DNA from 2 places in the Bradyrhizobium barranii subsp. barranii genome. Region 2 is predicted to be linked to the other one. Evidence: riboswitches for the same ligand, from Rfam matches in the RefSeq annotation. Region 2 holds a riboswitch; the other holds the start of a gene.
The links. Region 2 has a riboswitch for glycine ahead of gcvT (glycine cleavage system aminomethyltransferase GcvT). Riboswitches for the same ligand answer to the same signal wherever they lie in the genome.
Positions count from the first base shown of each region.

Region 1: it holds a riboswitch for glycine, as region 2 does, so the genes downstream of both, J4G43_RS33490 (D-amino acid dehydrogenase) here and gcvT (glycine cleavage system aminomethyltransferase GcvT) in region 2, are expected to answer to the same signal.

Region 1 is NZ_CP086136.1:6,836,847-6,845,607, forward strand. Features, by position in the region: gene J4G43_RS33465 (TetR/AcrR family transcriptional regulator) at 1-284, shown strand, start outside; gene J4G43_RS33470 (multidrug effflux MFS transporter) at 464-1,666, shown strand; gene J4G43_RS33475 (glycosyltransferase family 39 protein) at 1,870-3,465, opposite strand; gene J4G43_RS33480 (ABC transporter substrate-binding protein) at 3,679-5,289, opposite strand; gene J4G43_RS33485 (M20/M25/M40 family metallo-hydrolase) at 5,557-6,687, shown strand; glycine riboswitch at 6,783-6,886, shown strand; glycine riboswitch at 6,890-7,003, shown strand; gene J4G43_RS33490 (D-amino acid dehydrogenase) at 7,071-8,363, shown strand; gene J4G43_RS33495 (ABC transporter permease) at 8,545-8,761, shown strand, end outside.
Region 2 is NZ_CP086136.1:6,998,518-7,007,278, reverse strand. Features, by position in the region: gene J4G43_RS34315 (hypothetical protein) at 1-175, shown strand, start outside; gene gcvP (aminomethyl-transferring glycine dehydrogenase) at 328-3,195, opposite strand; gene gcvH (glycine cleavage system protein GcvH) at 3,376-3,744, opposite strand; gene gcvT (glycine cleavage system aminomethyltransferase GcvT) at 3,756-4,904, opposite strand; glycine riboswitch at 5,048-5,136, opposite strand; gene alaS (alanine--tRNA ligase) at 5,370-8,048, shown strand; gene J4G43_RS34290 (cyclic nucleotide-gated ion channel) at 8,055-8,761, shown strand, end outside.

The sequences.
Region 1 (8,761 bases), 160 kb from region 2:
GATGGCGCGGCTGCGGATTCCTGCGCACCATCGCCGAGCTCGCAAACACGCCGGCACATCCCGCGGTCAAGGCCGGCGCGGCGCACAAGAAGCGTTTTGAAGCGTGGCTCGAAACCGAATTGCGCGAGCATGGCGTTGCCGGTGCACCGGCGCTCGCGCGCCAGCTTGTGATCCTGCTCGACGGCGCCACGACCGTGATGCTGATCCATCGCGATCTCGACTATGTCGACACCGCGGGACGCTTGGCGCTCGGCCTGGTCGAGCAGGCCCGTAGCGCACGATGATGGACGAGGCGGCCCTTCCCGAGCCGGCGACATCACCAATTCTTGTGCACCCGCCTGTCAGCCATCCCGAAACATGGGTTGTGCGACGCAGCATAACCGATAGAAAAGCCTCTGATTTTCAGAGGTGAGCTTTGTCCGACGTCAATGCCGACGATTGGGTGTCCTCGGGACACCGGCCTATGGGTTTTCCAGAATTCGTCATCGTGATCGCGTCCATCATGGCGCTGAATCCGCTTGCGATGGACATGATGCTGCCGGCGCTGCCCAACATCGGGGCAGCCTTCGCCATTCCCAACGCCAACCATCTTCAGCTGGTGCTCTCGACCTTCCTGATCGGCTTCGGTGCCGGGCAGTTCGTCATGGGCCCGTTGTCGGACCGCTTCGGCCGCCGCCCGGTGCTGCTCGGCGGCATGGCGGTCTATGCGGTGGCAAGCGTGCTGGCGGTCGCCGCGCCCTCGTTCGAGACGCTGCTGCTGGCGCGCGCGCTGCAAGGGCTCGGCACGTCGGCGACGCGCGTGATCGCGACCTCGATCGTGCGCGACTGCTATGTCGGCCGCCGGATGGCGAGCGTGATGTCGCTCGCCATGATGGTGTTCATCGCGGTGCCGGTGATTGCGCCCTCGTTCGGGCAGGCGGTGCTGCTGGTCACGCAATGGCGCGGCATCTTCGTCGTACTGATGCTCTACGGACTGCTCGCGCTCGCATGGAGCGTGCTGCGGCTGCCTGAAACCCCTCCGGAGTCCGAGCGCAGGTCGCTGGCGCCCGCAGACGTGCTCTCGGCGTTCCGGCAGACCGTGACCAACCGCCAGACCATCGGCTATGCAACGGCCGCCGGCAGCGTGATAGGCGCGCTCTTTGCCTATGTCTTCTCGGCGCAGCAGGTCTTCACCGGCGTCTATCATCTCGGCCATTATTTCCCGATTGCCTTCGCCGCGATCGCGGCCGGCACCGCGATCGCCGGCTTCCTCAATGCGAAGCTGGTCGGACGGCTCGGCATGCGCGTGATCTCGCACAGCGCGCTGACGCTCTACACCGCGGTTGCGGGCGTGATGCTGCTGACGGAAACTCTCGGCATGCTGCCGCTCTCCTTGTTCATGGTGCTGTCCGCCCTGATGATGTTCTCGTTCGGCATGATGGTCGCGAACTTCACCGCGCTGGCCATGGAGCCGCAGGGCCACATCGCCGGCACCGCCTCCTCGCTCTACGGCTCGATCACGACGCTGATCGGCATCGTCGTCGGAATGGCGATCGGGCAGAGTTTCGACGGCACGCTGCTGCCGTTCTCGGTCGGCTTCTTCCTGTCGACGCTGGCGGCGCTTGCGATCGTGCTGGTGGTGGAAAAGGGACGGCTGTTCAAGCCGCATCATCGTCCCATCGCATGAGGAACTTCCCGGCCGCATCGATGTTGTACTGCAGCAATTCGAAAGGCCGCCTCATGGAACCGGAACATCGCGAAGACAGCACCACCCCGGATCGGGCGGAAACGGAACGCTCGACGCCGGGCGCCGACCGAACTGCGTTCACTCCCCCCTTCGCGAGCGAAGGCCTTGAAGGAATCCGCGACAGCCACTGCTGAGCGCAAAGCCTAGTCCGTCGGGCGCTTGCTGGCGCTGAAGTCCTGCGCGGCGCTCTCGGGCGTCGCGCTGCTCGTTCGCGGTGGCACGATCAGCACGACCACGTCCCGCGTCAGGCCGGGCTTGCCCCATAGCGTCACCTGCACGGTGAACTGGCGCCTGACGAAATGCTCGGCGCGCGCGGACACGGACTCCATCCACCTGCCGCAATAGTCCTGGCCGCTGAAACAGAGCGCGGCCCAACCGCGATCCAATGTCGTCTTTCGCGGCATGCCCCATGTGTACTGAAATTCGAACGGCCGCGCGTAGTACGGATGGTCCGGACTGTAGAACGCGGTCGCAAAGGCCAGCGAATCGTCGCCACTGACGGCGCTGAGCGGCTCCCCGGTCAGCTCGTGCCATTCGCGAGTAATCTCGTTGGCTACCTGCGCGTAGAAATTCCGGCCCTCTTCGTAGCCGTGATTGTTGCGATAGACGGCGTGAATCGGAGCGGCGACGAAGACAGCGGCGAGCCCAACGATTGCGGTGATGACCGTGACATTGACGGTGTAGAATCTTTCGATCGGGTAGCGCGTGCCGCAGACGATCAGCACGACGAACAGGAACAGCCCTTGCAACGCCCATAGCGACGGCAGATCGGTGCCCATCGCCAGCGACGTCAGGACCGGCAGTACGATCGTGCCGATCGCAACGTAAAGAAGAAGCCGCAGGCCGGAACTCATCGCGGCGAAGTCGGCAGCAAATTGTTTCAGCCGTGTGCCGGCGATGATCACCCAGAAGACGGCCGCTACGCTGATGGCCGCCACGAGTCCGAGCAGGAAGTTCTGCACCTCGCCGAGTGAGCTCACGAAGTTGCCGTTGGCGTGCGCCATCGCGTAGGTGAAGGCCGACGCCCCCGTCGTCGCGAGCCAGTAGATGTGCGGCGACAACACCGCGAGCCCGACCACGACCGATATCCACGGCGAAGCGGACGTGAAATAGGCGCGGCGCGCGGGATGAGCCAGCGCGGCAAATGCAAAGCTCGCCACGAGGAAGACCGAATAATATTTGCCGACCATCGCCAGCGCCGTGGTGCATCCTACCGCGACCGCCCAGGCCGCGCTGCGGGTCTCGAACGCGCGCAGAAAACACCAGGTCGCGAGCGGCCAGAGCGCAAGCAGCACCGCGTTGGCGTTGAAGCGCTGAGCGTGGAATTGATAGGCCGGCGTCAGCATCAGGAGCAGCAGCACCAGGATGCGCTTGTGCCCGGTCACGAACTGCCGTGCGATCCGGTCGACGAAAAACAGGGCGAGCCCGGCATTGGCCATCGCCATCAATTGCAGCGACCAGTCGCTGAGCGGGAAGACGGCGGTCCACACCGCCGTAACCCAGCCCATCAGCGGCGGATGCTTATGGTAGCCCCACGCGAAACGGCGCCCGAGCGTCCAGGCCTCGAGGGTATCAGGGTGCAGGCCGCTGCCGGCATAGGCGACGGCCAGATAGATCGTCCAGAGCGCGACGAAGCACACAATGAGAAGCGGCACGGCCCAGCCCGTCTCGACGCCGTCGAGCCAGCGCAGGAAAGGCCGCCGCCATCGCGCCGGCGCGCGATCGGACCGCTCGGCCATCGCCCGAAATGTAAAATCAATCGACACGGGACTCAAATGCAGGAAGGAAGTGATGTGCGAACTGCGCACATCTATTTCAAGTCAGAAACAAATAGCAATAAATGGACACTGGAAGAGTTAAAAGCTGACGCGAGGCTGACAAACGAAAACGGCGCCGCTGATGACAGCGACGCCGCGCAACAATCGGGGAAGGCGCGCTGGCGCGCCCTCGCTTTACTCGGTCTTGTCGATGTTCCAGAACACCGGCGTCGCGGGGCCGTCGAGCACGCCGGTGAGCGACTTCCGCCACGCGCTCGGCGCCAGATACTGGCCGAGCGGCACGTAGATCACCTGGTCATAGGCTTCCTTCTGGATCTCGGTCGCGATCTTCTTCTGATCGTCGAGCGAGGCGGCGCGGACGAAGTCGTCCTTGAGCTTCTCGATCTTGGCGTTTTCCGCCCAGCCGAACCAGCCCTTCTTGCCCTGCCCGCCGATCGACAGATTGGCGATCGGGTTGGACACGTCGGCGCTGACCCAGTTGGTGAAGAACATGTTCCAGCCGCCCTCCTTCGGAGGCTTCTGGCTGGCGCGCCGGCTGACCACCGTCTGCCAGTCGGTCGCCTGCGCGTCGACCTTGAAGCCGGCCTCGCGGAGCAACTGCACCGCGACCGTCGGCTGCGCCTTCAGCGTCACGACGTCGCCGGGCACCATGACCACGACGGGCGTGCCGTCATAGCCCGACTCGGCGAGCGCCTTCTTGGCTTCGGCCATGCCGTTGCCCTTGACCAGCGATTCCGAGCCGACGTCGGTCGCGAACGGCGTATCGCAGATGAAGAACGCACCGCAGATCTTGTAGTATTTGGGATTGCCGACGAGCGCGTCGAGCACGTCCTTCTGGTTCATAGCCAGAAGTGCGGCACGGCGGATCTTCGGATTGTCGAAGGGCGGATAGAGGAAGTTCATGCGCCCAAGGGTCTGGTAGCCGAACTTGTTCAGCGTCTCGGTCTTGAGGTCGGCATTGCCTTCAAGGACGGGCAGCAGATCCCACGGCGGCACTTCCATGAAGTCGATGTCGCCCGATTGCAGCGCGTTCACTGCGGTCTGCGCATCCGGCATGGTGATCCATTCGACGCGATCAACCTTGACCACCTTGCCTCCGGCAGTCCAGCTCGACGCCTCCTTGCGCGGCACGTAGTCGGTGTTCTTGACGTACACCGCCTTCACGCCGGGCTGGAATTCGCCCTGCACGAACTTGAACGGGCCGGAGCCGATCTGCTCGGGGATCTGCTTGTCCGGCGGCGTTTCGGCGAGACGCTTCGGCATCATGAAGGCGACGCGCGAGGACGGCTTGCCGATGGATTCGAGCACGAGGCCGTAGGGCTCCTTCAGCTTCAGCGTGATCGTCTTGGGGTCGGTCGCCTCGATGCTCGCAGTAAACTGCATCATCTGCTGGCCCATGCCGTCGACCGCGGCCCAGCGCTTCAGCGAAGCGGCGCAGTCTTCCGCCGTCACCGGCGTACCGTCGTGCCACTTCAGGCCGTCGCGCAGCGTGAAGGTGTAGGTGAGCTTGTCGTCGGAGATCTTCCAGTCCGCCATCTGCGGCTGGATCTTGAAGTTCGAGTCCGTCGCGATCAGCGTGTCGTAGACCATGTAGCCATGGTCACGCGTGATGTAGGCGGTGGTGAAAATCGGATCGATGATGCGCAGATCCGAATGCATCACCGCGGTGATGGTCTTGCTGGCGGCGGCAAGTACAGGCGAGGCCATCGCCGTCGAAAGCGCAACGACCGATAGCGCAAGTGTGGAGGCGAACGCGCGACGCCCCCGGCGCATCAAGCTCAACATAAAAGTTTCTCCTGACGTGAAACTGTTCAAAGGCAGGTTATTGGTTGAGCATTCGGTTCGTTCTTTAGGCGAACTAACCTCATGCGATGCCTTTGTCTTTCGAGACTTGCAGACAGTGCTGAGCGCGTCAATCCGGTTTCGCTGCAGCCCCAAGCGGCGCGCTCACGGGCTCCACAAAGATCGGTTTGGCTCTACAACGCTTTCCGCCAGTCCCGTCCGCGCCAATGCAATGCGCGTTCCATCTTTCGAAGCTTGAGAGACATTAAGATGAATCCAGCCAATCTTCCCTTCGATTCCGAGGCGATGCTTGAGGGCCTGCGCACCTGGGTGGAATGCGAGAGCCCGACCTGGGACGCGGGTGCCGTCAACCGCATGCTCGATATCGCAGCGCGGGATATGGCGATCATGGGTGCGACGATCGAACGCATCGGCGGCCGACAGGGCTTCGGCGGCGTGATCCGCGCGCGCTTTCCGCATCCGAAACAGGGCGAGCCGGGCATCCTGATCGCCGGCCACATGGATACCGTCCACCCGGTCGGCACCATCGAGAAGCTGAAATGGCGGCGCGAGGGCAACAAGTGCTACGGCCCCGGCATCTACGACATGAAGGGCGGCAACTATCTCTCGCTGGAAGCGATCCGGCAGCTGGCACGCGCTTCCTTCACCACGCCGCTGCCGATCACCGTGCTGTTTACGCCCGACGAGGAAGTCGGCACGCCCTCGACGCGAGACCTCATCGAGGCGGAAGCCGCGCGCAACAAATATGTGCTGGTGCCCGAACCGGGCCGCGCCGACAACGGTGTCACCACCGGACGTTACGCCATCGCGCGTTTCAATCTGGAAGCGACGGGCCGGCCGAGCCATGCCGGCGCGACATTGTCGGCCGGACGCTCGGCGATCCGCGAGATGGCGCGGCAGATCCTCGCCATCGACGCGATGACGACGGAGGACTGCACCTTCTCTGTCGGCGTCGTGCACGGCGGACAATGGGTCAATTGCGTTGCCACGACCGCCACCGGCGAGGCGCTGTCCATGGCCAAGCGCCAGGCCGATCTCGACCGCGGCGTCGAGCGAATGCTGGCGCTGTCGGGCACGTCCAATGATGTCACGTTCAAGGTGACGCGCGGCGTCACGCGCCCCGTATGGGAGCCCGATGCCGGCACCATGGCGCTGTATGAAAAGGCGCGCGGCATCGCCAAATCGCTCGGCACTGAGCTACCGCATGCGAGCTCCGGCGGCGGCTCCGACGGCAACTTTACCGGCGCGATGGGCATCCTGACGCTCGACGGCCTCGGCGTGCGCGGCGGCAACGGCCACACGCTGGAAGAATTCATCGAGGTCGAGAGCCTGGTCGAGCGCGGGCGCCTGATGGCGGGCTTGCTGGCGACGCTGGAGTAAATTGAATCAACTTTGCACTGCACAATGCGTTGGCAGTCGCGGTTTAAATTTAGCCTTGTCTAAAAATGAGGCGCATCGTACTGCTCGATTGTCCACGCGACGATGCGGGAGAGATCGCAACGAGAGTTCAGGCTTTCGTTGCGGCGCCGACGGAGCAACCGCCCCGGAAACTCTCAGGCAAAAGGACCGTATCGTCAGGACGATCTGGAGAGAGGCGGCACGATCTTGGGATCGTGACGTCCACCGAAGGGGATAGTCCGGAGCTGACCTCGCCGAGGTCCGCGCCGGATCAAGCTCTCAGGTAACCGTGACAGATGGGGCGCCGCCAACGGCCTTTGGCCGGCGGTTAGCCGACTCTAACTCACGGGAGCCCCGAACCTGCCATGACCCATATCGCCATCATCGGCGCCGGCATCACCGGCGTAACGACCGCCTATGCCCTGCTCGAACGCGGATACAAGGTGACGGTGGTCGACAAGCACCGCTACGCCGCGATGGAGACGTCCTTCGCCAATGGCGGACAGCTCTCCGCCAGCAATGCCGAGGTGTGGAACAGCATCGCCACGATCCTGAAGGGCCTGCGCTGGATGTTCCGGCGCGATGCGCCGCTGCTAATGAACCCGCGGCCGAACTGGCACAAATATTCGTGGATGAGCGAGTTCGTCGCCAATATCGGCAACTACCGCGCCAACACGGTTCAGACCACGCGGCTCGCGATCGAAGCCCGCAAGCATCTGTTCGAGATCGCGGAGCGCGAAGGCATCGACTTCGATCTCGAACGCCGCGGCATTCTGCACATCTATCACGACAAGAAGGGTTTTGAATCCGGACTGCAGGTCAATGCGCTATTGAAGGAAGGCGGGCTCGATCGCCGCCCGGTGACGCCGGAGGAGATCCGCGCCATCGAGCCGACGCTGCGCAAGGACTATTTTGGCGGCTTCTACACGCCGTCGGATGCGACGGGCGATATCCACAAGTTCACGCGTGGACTTGCGGAAGCCTGCAAGCGGCGCGGCGCGACCTTTATCCACGAAGTCAACATCGATTCCATTGCCCAGGCAGGTGGCGGCTTCGTCATCGGCTGGGCTGATCTTTCGGCCAGCGACACTGTCGCATCCGCGCGCGGCATGCTGAAGGCGGATGGCGTCGTGATCTGCGCCGGCGTGGCCAGCCGTCACTTCGCCGCCCTGCTCGACGAGCGCGTCAACGTCTATCCGGTGAAGGGCTATTCGATCACCGTGCAGCTCGACACTGCCGCAAGCCGCAATGCGACGCCGACCGTGAGCCTGCTCGACGAAGCCGCAAAAATCGTCACCAGCCGGCTCGGCGCGGATCGTTTCCGCGTCGCAGGCACCGCCGAGTTCAACGACTTCAACCGCGACATCCGCGCTGACCGCGTGCAGCCGCTGGTCGACTGGGTGCGCAGCAACTTCCCCGGCGTCGAAACGTCCAAGGTCGTGCCCTGGGCCGGGCTGCGGCCGATGATGCCGAACATGATGCCGGTGGTGCGCGCAGGACGGATGCCGGGCGTGTTCTTCAACACCGGCCACGGCCATCTCGGCTGGACCTTGTCGGCCGCGACCGCGCAGATGATTGCCGGGACCATCGACGGCTGGCGCGGGCTCAACGCACCGCCGACCGCCCCCTCACTCTGCGAGTTCCGTCATGCATCCTGAGTGGTCGATATCGGAGGCTCGGCGGCCCCTTGCGACCGCCCTGCCCTTGGCACACAATTTGCCCCGAAACGTCGGCTTCCACGGCCGGCTTTCCAGCCCGAGTGACAGGCGTGCATGATAGACAGAACCGATTCCACGGGGGCCTCCCGGCCCCACAAGTTCCGCAGCCGGAGATAGGTGCATGCTAGGTTATCTCATTCGCCGCGTTCTGGCCGCGGTGCCCGTGATGGGCGTCGTCGCACTGTTCGTCTTCCTGCTGCTGCGGCTGACGCCGGGCGATCCCGCCGCCATTCTCGCCGGCGATAACGCGACGCCGGAACGGCTGGAACGCATCCGCGACTCGCTCGGCCTCAACGAGCCGCTGATCGTGCAATTCATCACCTGGGTGAACAAGCTGC
Region 2 (8,761 bases):
CGCCGCCTTTCGCCGAAGCCGGCTATCGCTCACCGAATTTGGGGAAGCGGTCCTTGAAGGCCGGGAGGATTTCTGCCGCCAAAACCCGATCAGACGCTGGTGGGGCGGAACGCTTCTGACCAACGAACGGCTGTGGCGTTGGGACCGACAGAACCATTCGCTGGTTGCACCCTAGATATGCGTTCGGGGCCGTAGGGTGGGCAAAGGCGCGCAAGCGCCGTGCCCACCATATTCCAACGCGCACAAAGGTGGTGGCCACGCTTCCGCCTTCGCTCTTCGAGCTACGGCGGACAAGTCGCTTTGCCCACCCTACGAAGCTACGATCCCTTACTCCGCCGCTTCCGCGTAGTCGCTCACCGGCGGGCACGAGCACACCAGGTTGCGGTCGCCATAGACGTTGTCGACGCGCCCGACCGGGCACCAATATTTGTCGGTGCGCGAGGTGCCTGCGGGGAAGCAGCCCTCGGCGCGGGTGTAGGCGCGCTTCCAATCGTCGTCCGCGATGTCGTGCACGGTGTGCGGGGCGTGACGCAAAGGCGAGGCCTCGATCGTGAAGCGGCCGGCCTCGACCTCGGCGATTTCTTTCCGGATCGCGATCATGGCGTCGCAGAACCGGTCCAGCTCCGCCTTCGATTCCGACTCGGTCGGCTCGATCATCAGCGTGCCCGGCACCGGAAAACTCATGGTCGGGGCATGGAAGCCGTAATCGATCAGGCGTTTTGCGATGTCGTCCACGGTGACGCCCGAGGTCGTCTTCAGCGGGCGGGGATCGACGATGCACTCATGTGCGACGCGGCCCTTCGCGTTCTTGTAAAGCACCGGGAAGTGCGCATCGAGGCGCGCGGCAATGTAGTTGGCGTTGAGGATCGCGATTTCGGTTGCGCGCTTCAAGCCGTCGCCGCCCATCATCAGAATGTAGATGTAGGAGATGGTGAGGATCGACGCCGAGCCGAACGGCGCGGCCGAGACCGGGCCGACCGGAGCTTCGGCTTGCGTCGCCGGGTGACCGGGCAGGAACGGCGCGAGATGCGCCTTCACGCCGATCGGGCCCATGCCGGGGCCGCCGCCACCGTGCGGGATGCAGAAGGTCTTGTGCAGGTTGAGATGGCTGACGTCGGCGCCGTAATCGCCGGGTCGGGATAGGCCGACCTGCGCGTTGAGGTTGGCGCCGTCCAGATAGACCTGGCCGCCATGGCCGTGCACGATGTCGCAGATCTCGCGGATGTGCTCCTCGAACACGCCATGCGTCGAGGGATAGGTGATCATGACCGCGGCGAGATCTTTCGAGTGCTTCTCGGCCTTGGCGCGGAGATCATTGACGTCGACGTCGCCGTTCTTCTCGCAGGCGACCACCACCACGTCCATGCCGACCATCGCGGCCGAAGCCGGGTTGGTGCCGTGGGCGGAGGAGGGGATCAGGCAGATTTTTCGGTGCGTCTCGCCGCGCGCGGCATGATAGCCGCGGATCGCGAGCAGCCCGGCATACTCTCCTTGCGCGCCCGAATTCGGCTGCAGCGAGATCGCGTCATAGCCGGTGATGTCGCACAGCCATTTTTCCAGCCGCGCGAACAGCGCGTGATAGCCCTTTGCCTGCTCGCGCGGCGCGAACGGGTGCAAGGACCCGAACTCCGGCCAGGTCAGCGGCATCATCTCGGTGGTCGCGTTCAGCTTCATGGTGCAGGAGCCGAGCGGGATCATGGCGCGGTCGAGCGCGAGGTCGCGATCGCTGAGCTTGCGCATGTAGCGCAGCATCTCGGTTTCCGAGCGATGCGCGTGGAACACGGGATGGGTGAGGAAGGCGGTGGTGCGCTTCAGCGCCTCCGGCAGCGCCTCGCGCGTGGTGGCGTCGATCTCGGCGTAAACAAGCGTGCCGCCGAACGCGCGCCAGACCGCCTCGACGGTCGCCGGCGTCGTGGTCTCATCGAGCGCGACGCGGAGCGCGGTTTCGCCAACACCGAGGTTGATCTTCTCGGCGGTAGCGCGCGCGACGATCTCGGCGCGCTTGGCACCGGCGTCCACGCTGAGCGTGTCGAAGAAGCTATCCGACTGCGGCGCAAAGCCGAGCTTGCGTAGGCCCGCTGCGAGCACGGCGGCGCGGCGATGCACGTTGCGCGCGATCTGCGCAAGCCCCTCGGGGCCGTGATAGACCGCGTACATCGAGGCGATCACGGCGAGCAGCACCTGCGCGGTGCAGATGTTGGAGGTCGCCTTCTCGCGGCGGATGTGCTGCTCGCGGGTCTGCAGCGCGAGGCGATAGGCCGGCATCCCGCGCGAGTCCACGGAGAGGCCGACGATGCGGCCGGGCAGCGAGCGCTTCAGCGCATCGCGCACCGCCATATAGGCCGCGTGCGGGCCGCCATAACCCATCGGCACGCCAAAACGTTGCGCCGAGCCGATCGCGATGTCGGCGCCAAGCTCGCCGGGCGAGGCGAGCAGCGTCAGAGCCAGGAGATCGGCGGCAACGATCGCGAGCGCGCCCTTGGCCTTCAACGTCGCGATCGCGGGCCTGAGGTCATGCACGGCGCCCGAGGAGCCCGGATATTGCAGCAGCGCACCGAGCACGTCTGATTTGTCGAGATCGGCGAGGGGATCGCCGACGATCAGGGGCCAGCCCAGCGGCTCGGCGCGGGTGCGCATCACCGCCAGCGTCTGCGGATGCACGTCCTTGTCGACGAAGAAGGCTTTTGCTTCGACCCGCGAGTGGCGCTCCGCGAGCGCCATGGCTTCGGCCGCGGCGGTCGCCTCGTCGAGCAGCGAGGCGTTGGCGACGTCGAGCCCGGTGAGGTCGCAGATCATGGTCTGGAAGTTGAGCAGCGCCTCCAGCCGGCCCTGGCTGATCTCGGGCTGATAGGGCGTGTAGGCCGTGTACCAGGCCGGGTTCTCCAAAATGTTGCGCTGGATCACCGCGGGCAAAACCGTGCCGGAATAGCCCTGGCCGATCAGCGAGGTGAAGACCTGGTTCTCTCGCGCGAGCTCGGCCATGTGCGCGATCGCCTCGGTCTCGCTCAAGGGCTTGCCGAGATCGAGCGGAGCGGTCTGCCGGATCGAGGCCGGCAGCGTCTCCGCCATCAGGGCGTCGACGCTCTTGGCGCCGACGGCCTCCAGCATGGCGGTGACGTCGCGCGCCGACGGGCCGATGTGGCGGCGAACGAAGGTGGCGGCGGCGTCGCCATTGGATTTGCGGTGCGCGGTCATCATGGGTCCTCGCTTTAGATTTCGCTGTCGCCGTCATGCCCCGCGAAGGCGGGGCATCCAGTAAACGCAGGCGTCACGGCTTGAGCCGAGAAGCCGCGGCGTACTGGATCACCCGCCCCAGTGCGCAGTGCGCACAAGGCGGGTGATGACACCGAATATGAGGTCAGAGTTCGCTTCATCTCACGCCGTATGTGCCTTGTAGGCGGCCTCATCCATGAGGCCGCCGAGCTCGCTCTTGTCGGCCATTCTGATCTTGAAGAACCACGCCTTGCCTTGCGCGTCCGAGTTGACCAGCGCCGGCTCGGCGGCGAGCGCGTCGTTGGTCTCGAGCACTTCGCCGGTGACAGGCGCGTAGACGTCGGAGGCGGCCTTCACCGATTCCACGACGGCGGCGGCTTCCGCCTTCTTCAGGCTGCGGCCGACCTTCGGCAACTCGACGAATACGACGTCGCCGAGCTGCGACTGCGCGTAGTCGGTGATGCCGACGGTGGCGACATCGCCGTCGATGGCCAGCCATTCGTGGTCGGAGGTGTACAGCGTCGTGGTCATTTTCTCAGTCCTCAGCGTTTGTAGGTGTTTTTCACGAAAGGCATGGCGGCGACCGTGAGCGGCAGCCGCTGGCCGCGCACTTCGGCGAAGAGTTTTGTATCGAGCGCGCTCGATGCCGTGGGCACATAGCCCATCGCGACCGGCGCATTCAGGCTCGGGCCGAAGCCGCCCGAGGTGACCTTTCCGATCGGCTCGCCGCCGGCGTCATCCGCAAACAGCAGCGCGCCCTCGCGCACCGGCGCGCGGCCTTCCGTGCGCAGGCCGACGCGGCGGCGGCTTGCGCCGTGATCGAAATGAGCGAGGATCGCATCAGTGCCGGGAAAGCCGCCGGTGCGCGCGCCGCCGCTGCGGCGGCTCTTCTGCACCGACCATTCCAGCGCGGCCTCGACCGGCGTGGTGGCGGTGTCGATGTCGTGGCCGTAGAGGCAGAGCCCGGCTTCCAGCCGCAGGCTGTCGCGGGCCCCTAAGCCGATCGGCATCACATCGGGATTGTCCAGCAGCGTTTTGGCGAGGCGCTCGGCATCGGCCGCGGGGACCGAAATCTCGAACCCGTCCTCGCCGGTGTAGCCGGAGCGCGAGACGAAGCAGTCGAGACCGGCGACCTTGTGCGGGCCGGCATCCATGAACTTCATGGAGGGGGCCTCTGCACACAATTTCGCCAGCGCGGCTTCTGCCTTCGGGCCCTGCAGCGCGATCAGGGCGCGGTCTTGAAGCGAATCGATGATGCAGTCGTCCGAGAGATGCGCGCGCAGATGCGCTTCGTCCGCTTCCTTGCAGGCGGCGTTGACGACCAGGAACAGGTGGTCGCCGAAATTGGCGACCATCAGATCGTCGAGAATCCCGCCGTCCGGATTGGTGAACTGGGCATAGCGCTGCCGTCCCGGGGCAATCGCCACGATATCCTGCGGCACCAGCCGTTCCAGCGCGCGGGCAGCGTCCTCGACCTTGCCCGACTTCGGCCGAAGCGCGAGCTGGCCCATATGGGAGACGTCGAACAGGCCGGCGGAGGAACGGGTATGGAGGTGCTCTTTCAGGACGCCCGCGGGGTACTGAACGGGCATGTCATAGCCCGCGAACGGCACCATCTTGCCGCCGAGGGAGACATGAAGCCCATGAAGGGGCGTACGTTTGAGGGAATCTTGGTCGTCGCGCGCAAGCATCACGGGGCCCTCGGCGGTTCCCCGGGGACGATTCCCCGGTAGCAACCAGTCGAAGCCCCATCTGTCGCTGTGCCTGAGAGTATTATCCCGTCGGCGGACGTCGTCCGGGCTATGCCCGTCGGCGCCTCTTTCCAGATGTCGTCAAAGCCACGCGGTCCTTTTGCCTGAGAGTTTCCGGGGCGGTTGCTCCTTCGGCGCCGGCACCAAAGCCGGTCTCTCCCGACGTGGCCGTACGATACAGATGGGTACAGACCACAGCCCGGCCAAGCCTGTCAACGCGCACCTGGCGGCTTTCAACGGGATTGCAAACGGGATTGCGCGCCTGCGGCAACTCACTGATCTCCTTGCACAGTTTCTGGACAGCGCAGCTGGCCTTGTCTAAAAGCGCTTTGACCCGCAGATATCAGCCCAAATGCCCGGTTTGGATGGCGTATCGCGGGTCCAAGCACACCCGATTGGATGAACATGAGCGGCGTCAACGAGATCAGGTCGACCTTTCTGAACTTCTTTGCCGAGAACGGCCACGAGATCGTGTCGTCCTCGCCATTGGTGCCGCGCAACGATCCGACGTTGATGTTCACCAATGCCGGCATGGTGCAGTTCAAGAACGTCTTCACCGGCGTCGAGAAGCGGCCCTATCAGCGCGCCACCACGTCGCAGAAATGCGTGCGCGCCGGCGGCAAGCACAACGACCTCGACAATGTCGGCTACACCGCGCGCCATCTCACCTTCTTCGAGATGCTCGGCAACTTCTCGTTCGGCGACTATTTCAAGGAGCGCGCGATCGAGCTGGCCTGGACCCTGATCACCCGGGAGTTCGGGCTGAAAAAGGACAAGCTGCTCGTCACCGTCTACCACACCGACGACGAGGCGGCCGGCCTGTGGAAGAAGATCGCCGGCTTCTCCGACGACCGCATCATCCGTATCCCGACCTCGGACAATTTCTGGGCGATGGGCGACACCGGGCCGTGCGGCCCGTGCTCGGAGATCTTCATCGACCGCGGCGAGCACATCTGGGGCGGACCTCCGGGCTCGCCGGAAGAGGACGGCGACCGCTTCCTCGAATTCTGGAATCTCGTGTTCATGCAGTACGAGCAGGTGACGAAGGAGGAGCGCGTGGATCTGCCGCGTCCCTCGATCGACACCGGCATGGGGCTGGAGCGCATGGCCTGCATCATGCAGGGCGTCGACAGCGTGTTCGAGACCGACCTGTTCCGCCATCTGATCGATGCGACCGCGTCCGCGCTCGGCAGCGGGCCGAACGAGCAGACCGTCGCCTCGTTCCGCGTCATCGCCGACCATCTGCGCTCCTCCGCCTTCCTGGTCGCGGATGGCGTGCTGCCCTCGAACGAGGGCCGCGGCTATGTGCTGCGCCGGATCATGCGCCGCGCGATGCGCCATGCGCAGTTGCTCGGCGCCAAGGAGCCGTTGATGCATCGCCTGGTCTGGGCGCTGGTGCGCGAGATGGGCCAAGCCTATCCCGACCTGATGCGCGCTGAAAACCTGATCGAGGAAACGCTGCGGCTGGAAGAGACCCGCTTCCGCAAGACGCTGGTGCGCGGCCTTGCCATCCTCGACGAGAAGAGCGCGTCGCTGAAAAAGGGCGACATGTTCGACGGCGACGTCGCCTTCACGCTGTACGACACCTACGGCTTCCCGCTGGATCTGACGCAGGACGCGCTGAAGTCGCGCGGCATCGGCGTCGACCAGGCCTCCTTCACCGACGCGATGGAGCGCCAGAAGGCCAAGGCGCGCGAGTCCTGGAAGGGTTCGGGCGAGGCGGCGTCCGAAGCGATCTGGTTCCCGCTGCGCGAGAAGCTCGGGGCCACCGAATTCCTGGGCTACGAGACCGAGACCGCCGAGGGCGTGGTGACCGCGCTGGTCAAGGACGGCAAGGAAGCCACAAGCCTCAAGGCCGGAGACACTGGTGCGATCGTGCTGAACCAGACGCCGTTCTATGCGGAGTCCGGCGGTCAGGTCGGCGACACCGGCGTGCTGACCGGCGAGGGCGGCATCAAGTTCCGCGTCACCGACACGCAGAAGAAGCTCGGCGATTTCTTCGTTCACGTCGGCACCGTGGAGAGCGGCGAGCTGAAGCTCGGCACTGCGCTGCAGCTCGAGGTCGATCACGGCAGGCGTTCCTCGATCCGCGCGCACCATTCGGCGACGCATCTCATCCACGAGGCGCTGCGCCAGGTGCTCGGCGATCACATCGCCCAGCGCGGCTCGATGGTCGCGCCGGATCGCCTGCGCTTCGACTTCGTGCATCCGAAGCCGATCACGGCGGAAGAACTCGCCCGCGTCGAGGACATCGCCAACGACGTGGTGCTGGAGAACGACGAGGTCACCACCCGCGTCATGGGCGTGGACGAGGCCCGCGAGGCCGGGGCGCGCGCCCTGTTCGGCGAGAAATACGGCGACGAGGTCCGCGTCGTCTCGATGGGCAGGACCGCGCGGGAGCGCGGCGCCAACGCGCTCGGCTGGTCGGTCGAGCTCTGCGGCGGCACGCACGTCAAGCGCACCGGCGACATCGGCCTGATCACGCTGACCGGCGAGAGCGCGGTGGCCTCCGGCGTGCGCCGCATCGAGGCGCTGACCGGCAATTATGCGCGCAGGCACGCCAACGAGACCATGGCGCTGGCGAAGACCGCGGCCAACGAGCTGCGCACCTCGATCGACGACGTCCCGGCGCGCATCGCAGCGCTGATGGAGGAGCGCAAGAAGCTCGAGCGCGAGGTCTCCGACGCCCGCAAGAAGCTCGCGATGGGCGGTGGTACATCCGTCGGGAACGGCGCAGCCGCAGGCGTGCGCGAAATCGGCGACGTCAAGCTGATGGCGCGCGCGGTCGAGGGCATCGAGATGAAGGATCTCAAGAGCCTTGCGGACGACGGCAAGAAGCAGATCGGCTCCGGCGTGGTCGCCATCGTCGGCGTCACCGAAGACGGCAAGGCCGGGATCGTGGTCGGCGTCACCGCCGATCTCACCGCGCGCTTCAATGCCGTGAACCTGGTGCGCGTCGCCTCCGAGGCGCTCGGCGGCAAGGGCGGCGGCGGCCGGCCCGACATGGCGCAGGCTGGCGGTCCCGATGGCGCCAAAGCGCCCGAGGCGCTCGCGGCGATCGAAAAAGCGATGGCAGGCGCATAAACGGCCATGCGCCTCGTTCCGCGAGGACGTGGCTCGGCCGATCCCAACCTAAGGGATCGCCTGTACGAATTGCTGGAGCACGATCCGCTCGCCTACTCGATCGGGTCGCGCTTCATCCAGGTGATCATCAGCGTCATCGTGCTCGACGTGGTCGCGATGATCCTCGCCTCGGTGCCGGAGCTCGACGCGCGGTTCGACACGCTGTTCAGCGCGGTCGCCGTCCTCGCCGTCATCGTGTTCGCGCTCGAATATCTGGCGCGGCTGTGGACCGTTGCGGGGCACACCCAGCGCAACGGCTCCGCGCTGTCCGACCGGCTCTCTTATGCCTTCTCCGCGCTCGGCATCATCGACCTCATGGCGTTCCTGCCGGCCGCGATCGTGCTGGCCACCGGCCGGCACGCGACGCTGGCTGGGCTCGGCGTGCTGCCGTTCTTCAAGCTGATCCGTTATTCGCCGGCGATGCGCTCGCTGCTCGCGGCCATCCATGCCGAGCGGCGTGCGCTGATTGGCTGCATCGTCATCCTGATCGGTGTGGTACTGACCTTCGCCTCGCTGCTCTACGCCATCGAGCGTGATGTGCAGCCCAGCAAGCTCGGCACCATTCCGGACGCGATGTGGTGGGCAATCGTGACGCTCGGCACCGTCGGCTATGGCGACGTCGTGCCGGTGACGCCGCTCGGTAAATTCATCTCGGTGTTCGCGATCATCTCAGG